DNA from 3 places in the Fictibacillus sp. EA-CB0309 genome. Region 2 is predicted to be linked to each of the others. Evidence: riboswitches for the same ligand, from Rfam matches in the RefSeq annotation. Region 2 holds a riboswitch; each other region holds the start of a gene.

Evidence for each region. Region 2 has a riboswitch for S-adenosylmethionine ahead of ACEWFH_RS11330 (YezD family protein). Riboswitches for the same ligand answer to the same signal wherever they lie in the genome.
Region 1: linked by a shared signal. The riboswitch ahead of ACEWFH_RS02105 (acyl-CoA dehydrogenase family protein) and the one ahead of ACEWFH_RS11330 (YezD family protein) in region 2 are both predicted to bind S-adenosylmethionine.
Region 3: linked by a shared signal. The riboswitch ahead of ACEWFH_RS18665 (PLP-dependent aspartate aminotransferase family protein) and the one ahead of ACEWFH_RS11330 (YezD family protein) in region 2 are both predicted to bind S-adenosylmethionine.

Annotation. Positions count from the first base shown of each region.
Region 1 is NZ_CP169271.1:347,038-351,322, forward strand. It holds gene ACEWFH_RS02100 (DUF817 domain-containing protein) at 1-568, opposite strand, end outside; gene ACEWFH_RS02105 (acyl-CoA dehydrogenase family protein) at 695-1,852, opposite strand; SAM riboswitch class I at 2,137-2,247, opposite strand; SAM riboswitch class I at 2,402-2,505, shown strand; partial or broken gene ACEWFH_RS02110 (LLM class flavin-dependent oxidoreductase) at 2,585-4,012, shown strand; gene ACEWFH_RS02115 (MetQ/NlpA family ABC transporter substrate-binding protein) at 4,163-4,285, shown strand, end outside.
Region 2 is NZ_CP169271.1:2,016,222-2,020,506, forward strand. It holds gene ACEWFH_RS11320 (homocysteine synthase) at 1-218, opposite strand, end outside; SAM riboswitch class I at 341-444, opposite strand; gene ACEWFH_RS11325 (sulfite exporter TauE/SafE family protein) at 487-1,383, opposite strand; SAM riboswitch class I at 1,596-1,700, shown strand; partial or broken gene ACEWFH_RS11330 (YezD family protein) at 1,788-1,930, shown strand; partial or broken gene ACEWFH_RS11335 (phosphoadenylyl-sulfate reductase) at 2,026-2,738, shown strand; gene sat (sulfate adenylyltransferase) at 2,766-3,962, shown strand; gene cysC (adenylyl-sulfate kinase) at 3,928-4,285, shown strand, end outside.
Region 3 is NZ_CP169271.1:3,331,971-3,336,255, forward strand. It holds partial or broken gene ACEWFH_RS18665 (PLP-dependent aspartate aminotransferase family protein) at 1-1,661, opposite strand, end outside; SAM riboswitch class I at 1,854-1,969, opposite strand; gene ACEWFH_RS18670 (hypothetical protein) at 2,201-3,262, opposite strand; gene ACEWFH_RS18675 (nitroreductase family protein) at 3,529-4,176, opposite strand; gene ACEWFH_RS18680 (hypothetical protein) at 4,268-4,285, opposite strand, start outside.

The DNA of each region.
Region 1 (4,285 bases), 1.7 Mb from region 2:
GAAAAGAAAGAAGGATCGGCATTTTATAAACACGTTCGTTGATCGTATAATGAACAACTGTCTTATAAAAGATAGGAAATAAAAGCAAAATCAGAACCCATCTAGCATCGAACAAGTAATGATGGGTAAAAAAGTTTAAATAAATCAGTACACAAATTCCAAAAGAAAAGAGAGGATTCGGCCAACCCTTAATCTGAAGATCTAACCTCCGCCAGCTCTGACAAATATAGCTTGCAACACTAGCATACATAAAACCGCTGTAAAGAGGTACTCCGTAAATTTTAGAATATGCCTCTTCAGGATAGCTCCAAGACCCCATATGAACTTTAAATAATTCTAGAGCCAGACCGATTAAGTGAAAGACACAGATGACTTTTAATTCATCTATCGTTTCAAGTTTCGTTACGATCATCGCAACCTGTGTTAAGAGACAAAGAAGGAGTATGAAATCGTATCGAGGGATGAACGGAATGCTGACGAATTTTGAAAGAGCTAACGCACCAAAGATGATGACTGGAAAGATGCAAGAAAGTGCTTGTAAATAAGTGAATTGAAGAAGCGCCCTCATGAGTAAACCACCTTTTGTGAATTGATTAATATGGAAATATATTGTATCCATAATAACCTATGGTGATCTAAAACTCATCATACAAAAAAATATTGAGTTTATCATGAATCTGTCAGTTGACTTCTTTTATTTAAGCGCTGCATCCGCTAACGAATAGACGATGGCATCATCTGTTGGCGGATTATGAAGACCGGCTCTTACATCTCGGAAGTGCCGCTGAAGCGGATTTTGCACAGAAAGACTTCTAGCACCAACGATTCTCATCGCGAGATCAACAACTCTATTTGCGCTGTTTGTTACAGAGTGCTTAACAGCAGCGAGTTCGGTACCTAGATTATGACGTTGTTCAGGGTGGTTTACCCATTTTTCAGCAACGGCGTGAAGGATCGTTCTTGCTTGAAATAACTCAAGTTCTATCTTGCCAATCTTTCTTCTCACTTCTGGTACTTCTGAGATAGGTCCTGATAAGGTGTTAGGGCTATACTCTGATGCAAATTCAATCGCGTAATTCCGCGCTCCTCTTGCGATGCCTAGGTATACAGCAGGAACTTGAAGATACCAGCCTTTAGGAATAATGTTCTTCCCGTCTTCTATGACAAGAAGATTTTCCTCGGGTACATAAACGTCTTTTAAAAGGAGATCATCACTTTTTGTTCCTCTCATAGAGATGCTGTCCCATGTTTCTTTTACAAAAACCCCTTTTTCCCGATGATTCACTAAGAAAAATCCTTTATGGTTGGTTTCAGAAATGGTAGCAGTAATGACCGAGAAATCAAGGGCTTCTGCCATAGAAGTAAAAGCTTTGCTTCCGTTTATCAGCCATCCGTCTGCTTTCTTAACTGCTGTTGTAGTAGGAATACCCCCTCGAGACGGACTTCCTGTCGCACGCTCTGTTTGTGCCAAATTAATGAGTGCTTTTTGTTCAACAATTTTCCGGCTAAGATCAGCGAACGCGTTTCCATTCCAATGACGATTTTCTGCCGCCTCTAAAAGAGTACCCAAATGCCACCCAAGAGAAAGGGCAGTAGGTGCATCTCCCTCAGCTAAGTGCTCTTGTATAGTTAAGAATTCAACTAGATTTAACCCTTTACCACCATATTCTTGTGGAATGGTAAGAGAAAGAAAGTCATGTTTCTTAAGATCTTGAAAGTTTTCATAAGGAAAAACGCCTTCTCGATCTACAAATTCTGCCCGTTTCTTGAAAACTTCTTTTAGTGCTAGTGCGGTATTTATCGCTTCTTCAAAACTATCTTTTTGGATGGTTTTTCTCAAAGGTATGCTCATGGTTCCCTCCTATAGTTTTTTCAGTAAGTTGTTTATGTCTGGATGGTTCTTAAAAACTTCATTGTCTTGTTGGTTGGAGTGTAAGGTGCGAGACTCCTGCGGGACGAGTGGGCAGGTGAGACACTTACCGGTGCGAAGCGCGAAGTGGCTCACCGCACGCCCCGCGGAAAGCGAAGCAACCTGAAACGGAAACCAACCGCCCACAAAGACTGCAAAGGATAAACAAACAAAAAAGCCCTCTTTCAAAGACGAAAGAGGACGTAGATTCCATGTGCTAACACGCTCTCTCATCTATCAGACATTCAAAAACATCTGCTGGAATTAGCACCTTTCTTTTAATAAAAGCGGTTGCTGCAGGATCGTAGGACCAGTTCCTCCCTGACTCTTGATAAGATACAATATTTAATTATTAGTCACCACTATAGAGGATAAAGCAAACCGCTGTCAACTAAAAACTGATTGTTAAGAAAATTATTTTATTTCTCTAAATTCCATTGACAGGCTATTTGTATTCCTGTATATTTCGTTACTAAATTGAATATCATCGATTTCTTATCGAGAGAGGTGGAGGGACTGGCCCTTTGAAGCCTCGGCAACAACTATTTTTAGTACTGTGCCAATTCCAGCAAGCGCAATGGCTTGAAAGATAAGAGGAGACCTATACGTATGTTTATTTCACGTATTTTTAAACCTCTTCTTAATTTTGAAGAGGTTTTTTTATTTTCTCTTGGGATGGGTACAAAAAAATTCTATGTAACGGAGGAAACAATTTTGAGTAAAGAAATATTGTTTAACGCGTTTGAGATGACAAGTGCTATGCATAATTCTCATGGCCTTTGGAAGCACCCGGAGAACAAGAGACATAGAAACTATAAGGATCTGGATTATTGGATTGAATACGCAAAACTTCTAGAGAAAGGAAAGTTTGATGCTGTGTTTTTTGCAGATGTACTTGGCATATATGACGTGTATAAAAAAGCAAGCATCCTTCGGTCCGTGATGGACTGCAAGTGCCGCTGAATGATCCAGCGCTTCTTATATCTGCAATGGCGAGTGTTACAGAAAATCTATCTTTTGCGGTTACGGTTAGTACTACGTATGAACAGCCTTTTGGCAACGCGAGACGCTTTTCTACTCTTGATCACTTAACAAAAGGCCGGATTGCTTGGAATGTGGTCACGTCTTACTTACCGAATGCTGCGAGGAATTTTGGTTTGGAGAATATGATCAAACATGATGAGAGGTACAACATCGCTGATGAATATTTAGAGGTGTCATACAAGCTTTGGGAAAACAGCTGGGAAGATGATGCTTTTATTGAGGACCATGAAACCAATACGCTTGTTGATCCTGAGAAAGTTCATGAGATCAATCACGAAGGACAATATTTCAAAGTTGAAGGACCGCATTTAAGCGAACCATCACTGCAAAGAACGCCAGTCATCTATCAAGCAGGAACATCAGAGCGGGGGCGAGATTTCGCAGCAAAGCATGCAGAGTGCATCTTCGTAGGCGGCCCTACACCACAAAGAATCCGCTATTATGCGGACGACATCCGAGAGCGGGCAAAAAACATGGACGGAACCCAGAAAACATCAAAATCTTTTCATTCTTAAACGTGGTGGTCGGAGTAACAACTGAGGAAGCAGAAGAAAAGTTTAAAGCATATGCAAGCGTTTGGAGTGCCGATGCTGCAAAAGCACAATACGGCGCAAGCGGCTATGATATTGCTGAATATGAAGGGTTAGATCCTGACCTTCCTTTTGGATACAACAAATCAACAGAAGGCGGACATTATAAAGCAGCTATGCTTACAACCGATGCGCCTAAACCGCTCACGGTAGGAGAAGTCTTAAATCGTTTTGAGTCACCGGACAGAGGAAGTTTTATCGTCGGCAACCCAGAAGAAGTAGCAGATGGCATCCAAGCGCAGTTTGAAGAGTCTGGAGTGGATGGGTTCAACCTAAATCATCTTGTAACACCAGGCGATTTAGAATCTTTTGTGGAGTTGGTTGTACCCGTTCTTCAAGAGAGAGGACTTTACAAAAAGATTACAAAAAAGGTACGCTCCGAGAAAAATTATTTTCTCAAGGGGAGCCTCTATTGCCAAAAGACCATCCGGCGGCAAAATTCAGACGAGCTTCTGCGGAAAGTAAATAATTAGAAGAGTGGGGAGAGAGACAAATTGAAGAGATATCCATTAATTTTAATTGTAGCGATCTTGATTAGCGTACTGCTAACGGGTTGTGGTGCATCAGGAGAAGATGAAAAAAGGAAATTACATTAGGTGCCACCGTTCCATACAGTGACATGCTTGAAAAAGGGGTAAAACCTTATCTTGAGAAAAAGGGATACACCGTTGAAGTAAAAGAATTCAATGATTATGTACAACCAAATATTTCATTGAAAAGCGGATCATTGGACGCAAACCTT
Region 2 (4,285 bases):
GCGTCTTGCGTCGGATTCATTAAACGCGTGTAGATGTTCCCGAATTCTTTTAACGCAAATAAGTTAGCAGCATGTTCCGTAGAGTTGAACTGATAAGAAGTAGTTTGGTAAATCGGTACTGCTCGCGCTCCAGTTGTCGGATCTACTTTTTGTCCTTCATGCAGTGAAATTGTCTCAAATCCAAATTGTCTTTCTTCGTTTTTTGCTTGTTCGCTCATTTTCAAATCTCTCCTCAACATTTTTTAATTTTTTGGGCATCCAATTTGAATTCAGATTCAACTTATCCAACAAAAAAGACCTCTTCCAAAAGAAGAGGTCCCGATGATTTCACACGATCGAAGTCTCATCTTTCAGAACGTTAATGTTCTGCTGAAATTAGCACCATGCGTGTACGCTGGTTGCCGGGCTTCATAGGGTCAGTCCCTCCGCCTCTCTGGATAAGAAGATTTGAATATTGAATTAAGATTTATAATACATAGCTCATAATCAATAGTCAACAGAATTTTTTAAAAATTTCGTATTTTTATTTTTGGGGTTGCTTTTTACAGCATAGATTACGCCAACAGCCCAAAAGGCTGCAAGAACAAAGTAGATTGAGAACATCGTATCGGAAGACAGTCCAACAGTAAGAAGGAGTGTTCGAATATTGGTGATGATGATTAATCCTCCCACTAGAACTCCTAAGATATGTGAGGGGATCAAGCGGACAAGCCAAGCTGCGATTGGAGCAGCGATCACTCCGCCGGCCATGAGCGCACCTACCCAAAGCCATTCGACTTGTTCCCACCCGAGTGAGATAAAGAAACCGATAGAAGCTGACACAGCTACAGCAAATTCACTTGTATCGACTGATCCAATCACTTTTCTTGTTTTCATATCTTGCTTTGCCATTAAGACAGGAGTCGTGACAGGACCCCATCCGCCGCCACCCGTTGCATCTAAAAATCCAGCTAACAAACCAAGCGGCAATAGTTGTTTTTTTGTAAAAGGCTTGCTAGTAGCTGCCCGTTTTTCACCAAGCTTAAAAAGAAAACGATACAGAATATAGACACCTAGCAAAATAAGAAAGATTGAAATATAGGGCTTTACTACATCTCCAGGAAGACTGCTTAAAAAACAAGCTCCAACAAAAGCACCAATGGAACCTGGTAGTATTAAACGAAGAACAACCTGACGATCAACATTTCCAAACTTAATGTGAGATATTCCTGAGGCAGCGGTCGTTACGACTTCTGCTAAGTGGACAGAAGCTGATGCAGCCGCTGGGGCTATACCCGCTACTAAGAGCAATGAAGTGGAAGTTACTCCATATGCCATTCCAAGTGAACCGTCGATCAATTGTGCAACAAGTCCGATAAGAGCTAGAACAATTAACTTTTTCATACTTTTCCTCCTCAAAATAAAAAGGCCCTTAACAAGTGATGTTAAGAGCCTTCGGTTTTCCGATCAGCGATGCGGATGAAATTTTAGTTATTACTATATGTTCCAAAAAGACAAAATGTCAACTGTTTGTTTAAATATTTTGTAAAAAAAGAAAAATTAAAAAATAGGTCTTGATATCCGCTTCAGATGTGATATGATTTTTAAAAATTAAACTCTTATCAAGAGTGGTGAAGGGATCTGGCCCGATGAAACCCGGCAACCTGCAATCGTAAGGTGCTAACTCCAGCAGAATGTTTTTACATTTTGGAAGATAAGGTAATACGTTTACCTCCACTATCTTTCCGAAATGGGAAGGTTTTTTTGTTTTTATAAGAGATATTTGACTTAAAAAGGGAGGCAGTGGAGTGGCGAACGAAAATAGTGCAAACGATTTTCTTCCTCAGCTTGAAAAAATGCTGAGCAGTATCAAATTTGGATCAATCACATTAATCGTACAAGATGGAAAAGTAATTCAGCTCGAAAAAACGAGAAGGTAAGAATTAAATAGCTCGCTGACTAGAAAACTAGAGGCGGTTTTAACGAATGGGCAGTGTCCTAAAAACGTTAAAGCCGCTTTTTTAATGGCAAGAAGGAGGTAACAAATTGCTAACGTACGAAACATGGGACAACAAAACCCGTGAATTTAACAGTGATAACCCTACAAAAGGTGCACTGCATGTTTTGAAGTGGGCTTATGAAACATATGAAGATGATTTGGTTTACGCGTGCAGCTTCGGAATTGAAGGAAGCGTCCTTGTTGATCTTGTTCATCAAATAAAGCCTGATGCTCAAATTGTTTTTCTTGATACGCATCTGCATTTTCAAGAAACGTATGAAGTTATTGAAGCAGCGAAGAAAAGATATCCATCTCTTCAGATCAAGTTAAAGACTCCCGCTTTATCTCTTGAAGAACAGGTGAGTAAGTACGGTGAAGAGCTTTGGAAATTGAATCCGAATCAATGCTGCAACATTAGAAAAGTGATCCCTTTAGAAGAAGAACTGAACGGAGTAACAGCCTGGCTTTCTGGCCTCCGCCGTGAACAATCACCTACCCGCCAAAACACACAATTTGTTAATCGGGATGGGCGATTTAAAAGCATTAAGATTTGCCCGCTTATTCACTGGACTTGGAAAGACATTTGGCGTTACGCACACAAAAATAATTTGCCGTACAACAAACTTCACGATAATGGCTATCCCAGTATAGGTTGTGAGCCATGTACACAGGCTGCACTAAACGCAGATGACCTTCGTTCTGGACGTTGGTCTGGTTTAGGAAACTAGAATGTGGCCTTCATCAAAATGAAAGCCAATAAAGAGAAATTTAGGAGGAGAGAAACGTAATGAGTACAATTCAGCCCCACGGAGGAAAATTAATCAGCCGTTATCAGCCAGAGACACCTTATCACCACATACAAAAAGAAATCACTCTCGATGCGACAGCACTTAGCGACCTTGAATTAATAGCTATAGGAGCATATAGCCCTTTAACAGGATTTTTAAATCAAGAAGACTATCAATCTGTTGTTCATGACATCAGGCTAAGTGATGGAACAGTTTGGAGTCTTCCGATCACGTTACCGGTGAATCGTGAAACAGCTGAAGGACTAAGGGCAGGTGAAGAAGTTCGGTTAACGTACGAAGGAGAAACTTACGGAATCCTGCAGGTTGGAGATATCTATACTCCTATTAAGCAAATAGAGGCAGAGAAAGTCTACAAAACTACTGATAACGATCACCCTGGTGTAAAGAAATTGCTAGAGCGTCCTTCTGTATACGTAGGCGGAGACATCACGCTCGTTAAACGTCCTCTGAAAAAGGAATTCAAAGCCTATCATCTCGATCCTAGTGAAACGAGAAAGACGTTTAGTGATTTGGGATGGAAAACAGTAGTAGGCTTTCAAACGAGAAATCCAGTTCACCGTGCACATGAATATATCCAAAAAACAGCGCTTGAAACGGTGGATGGCCTCTTCTTAAATCCGCTCGTCGGTGAAACGAAATCAGATGATATACCAGCTGATGTTCGTATGGAAAGCTATCATGTCCTTTTACAGAATTATTATCCAAGTGACCGTGTCTTCCTAGCTGTTTTTCCAGCCGCAATGCGCTATGCAGGTCCACGTGAAGCGATTTTTCACGCTCTCGTTAGAAAAAATTATGGCTGTACACATTTTATTGTAGGCCGTGATCATGCAGGCGTCGGAAATTATTACGGGACATATGAAGCACAAGAAATCTTTTCACAGTTTACAGCAGATGAGATCGGCATAACGACACTTTTCTTTGAACATAGCTTTTTCTGTAAAAAATGTGAAGCAATGGCCTCTTCAAAAACGTGTCCTCACACAAGTGAAGATCATGTGATTCTATCTGGAACAAAGGTACGAGAGCTGCTTCGTAATGGTGATTTGCCGCCTAGCACATTTAGCCGTAAAGAAGTAGTAGAAGTCTTAATAAATGGGCTAAGAAAACATGAAGAAAATCACCGAAAAGGAGATTCAAATGAGCAAACCTCACAATATAATTTGGCACGATAGCTCGATTACGAAAGCAGACAGGCAAAGGCAAAATAACCATTCTAGTTTTGTACTTTGGTTTACCGGTCTCTCAGGTTCAGGCAAGTCAACCATTGCGAATGCACTCGCAAAAGAACTGTACGAGCGAAACATTCGTAACTATGTACTGGATGGAGACAACATCCGAAATGGATTAAACCGTGACCTATCGTTTTCAGATGAAGATAGAACGGAAAACATTCGCAGAATCTCAGAAGTTTCTAAGCTGTTTGTTGATAATGGAACGGTTGTGCTGACAGCATTTATCTCTCCATTTTTACAAGATCGCGAGAAGGCAAAGGCAA
Region 3 (4,285 bases), 1.3 Mb from region 2:
TTCTTGAAGCCAGAACACTTTCGGCTGAGTAATAGCCGCTTCTTTCGCCAGTTCAACCGCTGCTTCAGGACTTCTAAACACTTGAACAACGTCGATTGGAAACGGAATGGACTTCAGATCTGGATATGCTTTTTCATCAAGCACTTCCGTTTCTCTTGGGTTAACAGGAACGACCTTATATCCGAGGCGCTGCATTTTTCTTGCAAGTCTGTGACTTGGCCTTGCTGGATTTGAACTTAGCCCTACGATAGCAAGTGTCTTAGGGCGCTGAATTTCTTGACCGTTTTCTACCGCTTTATAAAGTGATGATTGCAATGCCCAGCGAATGACCCCTTCATCATTAATCGTGATCTCTGTTTTGTCAGAACCGATGCCCGTTGCGACTTGAATGGCGCGATCAAGATCATTCGTTAGATCTTTCACCGATTCAAGTCCGATCGATAAGCGAATGAGTTCTTCTGTTACGCCTGTTGCAAGCAACTCTTCACCGCTTAGCTGCTGGTGTGTTGTTGAAGCCGGATGGATAATTAATGATTTTGCATCTCCCACGTTTGCAACATGTGACCAAAGTGAGATGTTGTTGATTACTTTGCGTCCGGCATCGCGTCCGCCTTTGATTCCAAAGTTTACGATCGACCCGAAGCCGTTGCTTAAGTACTTTTTTGCCAGTTCATGACTTCGGTGAGATGTTAACCCCGGATAGGACACCCAATCGACTGCTGGATGTTTTTCAAGATAGTCAGCAACTTCCTGCGCATTTTTTGTATGTTTTTCTACTCTTAAGTGCAAAGTCTCTAAACCTTGTAAAAGAAGGAACGCATTATGCGGGCTTAAGCAAGCTCCAAAATCTCGTAATAGCTGTACGCGCAGTTTCGTTGCAAATGCCAATGTTCCAAAATCATTTGCATATCGGAGTCCGTTATAGCTTCTGTCAGGCTCCGTGAATCCCGGATACTTTTCTGAGTTCCAATTAAAACGTCCTCCGTCAACCACCACTCCACCGATTGCCGTTCCGTGTCCGCCGATCCATTTTGTAGCTGAATGGATGACGATATCCGCTCCCCAGCTTAAGGGCTTTGTTACATATGGTGTTGCGAAAGTGTTATCAATTAGAAGCGGCACTCCGTTTTCATGTGCGATGTCCGCTACTGCTTCAATATCTAGTACATTCAGGCTCGGGTTTCCGATTGTTTCAGCGAAAAAAGCTTTCGTGTTTGGTGTAACCGCCTTTCTAAAATTCTCTGGATCCTCAGCGTCAACGAATTTTACGTTGATTCCGTATTTCGGAAGAGTAGTAGAAAATAAGTTGTATGTTCCGCCATACAGATTTGTAGCAGCAACGATCTCATCACCAGCATGTGCGATATTCAGAATGGCAAGTGCGATAGCTGACATGCCTGATGAAGTAGCTACCGCTGCTACACCGTCTTCTAGGAGGGCTACTCTTTTTCAAACACATCTACTGTCGGGTTTCCAATTCGGCTGTAAATGTTGCCTGGCTCATCGAGTGCGAATAAACTTTGTGCGTGATCGGTATCTGAAAAAACATATGAAGTAGTTTGATAGACTGGCACCGCTCGCGATCCAGTCGTCGGATCAGGCGCTTGCCCTCCGTGTAAAAGCAATGTTTCAATATCGTATCCGTCAAAAGATTTAGTCATGTTAACCTCTCCTTGTTTTTGTAAAATTAAGTTGGTAAAACGTATAGGAAAACTAGGGATAAAGATTAGAACTCTTCCCTTGTTTCGTATGCAATTTTTAAAATGAAAATGGATTGCGGTGTGAAGTTTTATGTTGAAGAAAAATAAGGGGAAAAAGAAAAACCCCTTCCTAAGAAGAGGGTTTTGGTCCTCCTCTTATCTTTCAGATCAAAAACGATCTGTAGGAATTGGCACCTTTCCAAACCAAATGTGGTTTGTTGGTTGCCGGGCTTCATCGGGCCTAGTCCCTCCGCCTCTCTGGATAAGAGATAATTAAATTATGTTTAACACATTACCGTGCTGATGTTTGTTTTGTTCTTGAATAGGATTATAGAGTATTACGTTTTAAAAAGTCAACCGTTTTTTGAAAAATCATAAAAGTAATACAAAAGACTTAGCGGCTTAGTGTTCAACTGTCAGCTTTGAATTAAGATTATGCCCATGCTATGCAGCTTATGCCAATTTCGTTCCACTTTTTTCATCTGTCCATTTAAATCCATCTATTTTTTCACTAGTACTGGTATTCGGTTGGCGATCGCATCTTTTTCTCCGTACCTAATTTTCTGTTCAGCCGTTAATTCACCAGACTGCAGCAGATCCCAGTGCGATGCAGCTAAACTTGTTAGCTGAATAAACTCTTCTTGTTTCACACGCTGTTTTACGATGAGATCTCCATTAGAATATCCTTCTAAAAACCCATCTGCCATCCTATGCAATCTGTCTTCAAAACGATCAAACTCATGTTTGGCATAGCGCGGTGTATTAAAAAACGTCGGGAACAGTGTTCGGTAGTTATTTAGAAAGTTGCCTGCTAATGAATCCCCGCTATATAGAATCGGCACTGGATCGATCAGACTTACTCTGCCGTCTATGTGAAGCAATATATTTTCAGGTGATGTATCTTGGTTTGTAAATGTAATGGTTTGCTCATCAATCTCTCTGTTCTTTAAGCAATCTTGAAGATAAACTAGAGCTGTTGGACGTATGGAACCATCATAAGAATCTATAAATCTATTAAAATCATTCACATATTCATCGTTCTCTTCTTTCATAAACTCAGAAACATCTGACTGCAGTTTCCCCTCAATCGTTTTGCCGTTCCATGATAGATAACCAAACCCTTTTAAACCATGTTGAACAGCATTCAAATTTCTGAAGAACTCACCTAATTCCGCGCCTACTTGAAACGCTTCTACAACCGTAAAGTTATCTAGTTTGATTGCCTTTCCTCCATATGACTCAACTGTAAACGTTTTGTCTTTTTCTACATGGTAATTGAAGAATTCTGGACAGATTCCTGGTTTAACTGAGTTAGCCAGTTTGTAGTAAGCTTTTGTTCCAGCATACTCTGCGTAAGAAGCCGCTTCATCAAACTCAATTTTTCTGCCATATGCTTCCGCTTTAGGAAATCGAACGACTACTGGGTCACCTGTACGCAACTGAATGAGATAAGCATAATGCCAAGCCCCTTCGCCTAAGTATTGGAATTGCGTTGGATCTTTAAGCTCTCCCAGTCCGCTTTTTTGCAGAGCATAGTCAATTAAGTCAAATGTCTCTTTCATAAGATGTTCCTCTTTCTATTCTGAAAAATACGTTTTATGAAACACATATTCGGTATCTGTCGAAAAGAATCCTTTTTTCTATTGAAAATTTGTAGGTCTGAAGTCACAGGGAGATGAATGAGGGGCAAGGTACAGAGGTTTGAATTTGAGGGGTTAAGGCGCTCGTATTTTTCATATGGCGCTCGTCCAGCGTGCTTTGACAGCCGCTGGACGAGCTATATTTCCATAAAATCCTTCTTATAGGACCATTGAAAGTCGTTTCTTGATTAATCTACGTATGTTACGATCTCTTCTACTGCTTTTCGTGCCAATTTTTTGGGCTGATCTTGTGGGTGACCTAGTGAAATGACCATATTAATCTGCTTCTCAGATGAAATATCCAAATACTCGCGAATCGCATCTTGAGCTAATAACACAGGACCTGTCATCGGACAAGAACCAAGACCGCGCGCATGTGCGGCTAGCATTAAGTTTTGGATCGCTAGACAGCTGCTCTTAATCCCTTCTTCTTCCCAAACTGATTCTTCCGCAAGCTCGATCGGGTCAAAGATTTTTTCACGGAATTTCGATTCGTAAGGAGTAGCTAAACAGATGATTAACACAGGAGCTCCTGAGAATGCAGTGGCATATGGACCGAACGAACGAGTCAGCAATTTCGCTTCCTTCGTCTTGCCGTTCCCTTCCGCTCTGGCTGCCAGCTTATGAATAGCATCCCACGTCATCTCTTCAATTTTTTTCACTTTATCTTTGTTGCGAATTACGATAAATTCCCATGTTTGTGAGTTTGTATCACTCGGCGCATAGCGAGCGCAATCCATGATCTCATAAATATCTTCTTGAGCTACTGATTCATCCGTAAACTTGCGAACACTTCTTCTTCCATGCACGATTTCTTTAAAATCCTCGTATTTCATGATTGTCTCCTCTGACTCAATGAATGGTATTAACTCCTTGTATTATACAAAAGATTGGAACTCTCTTCAAAACACATAAAAAAACAGCGCTCTATTTTACACTGTTTTC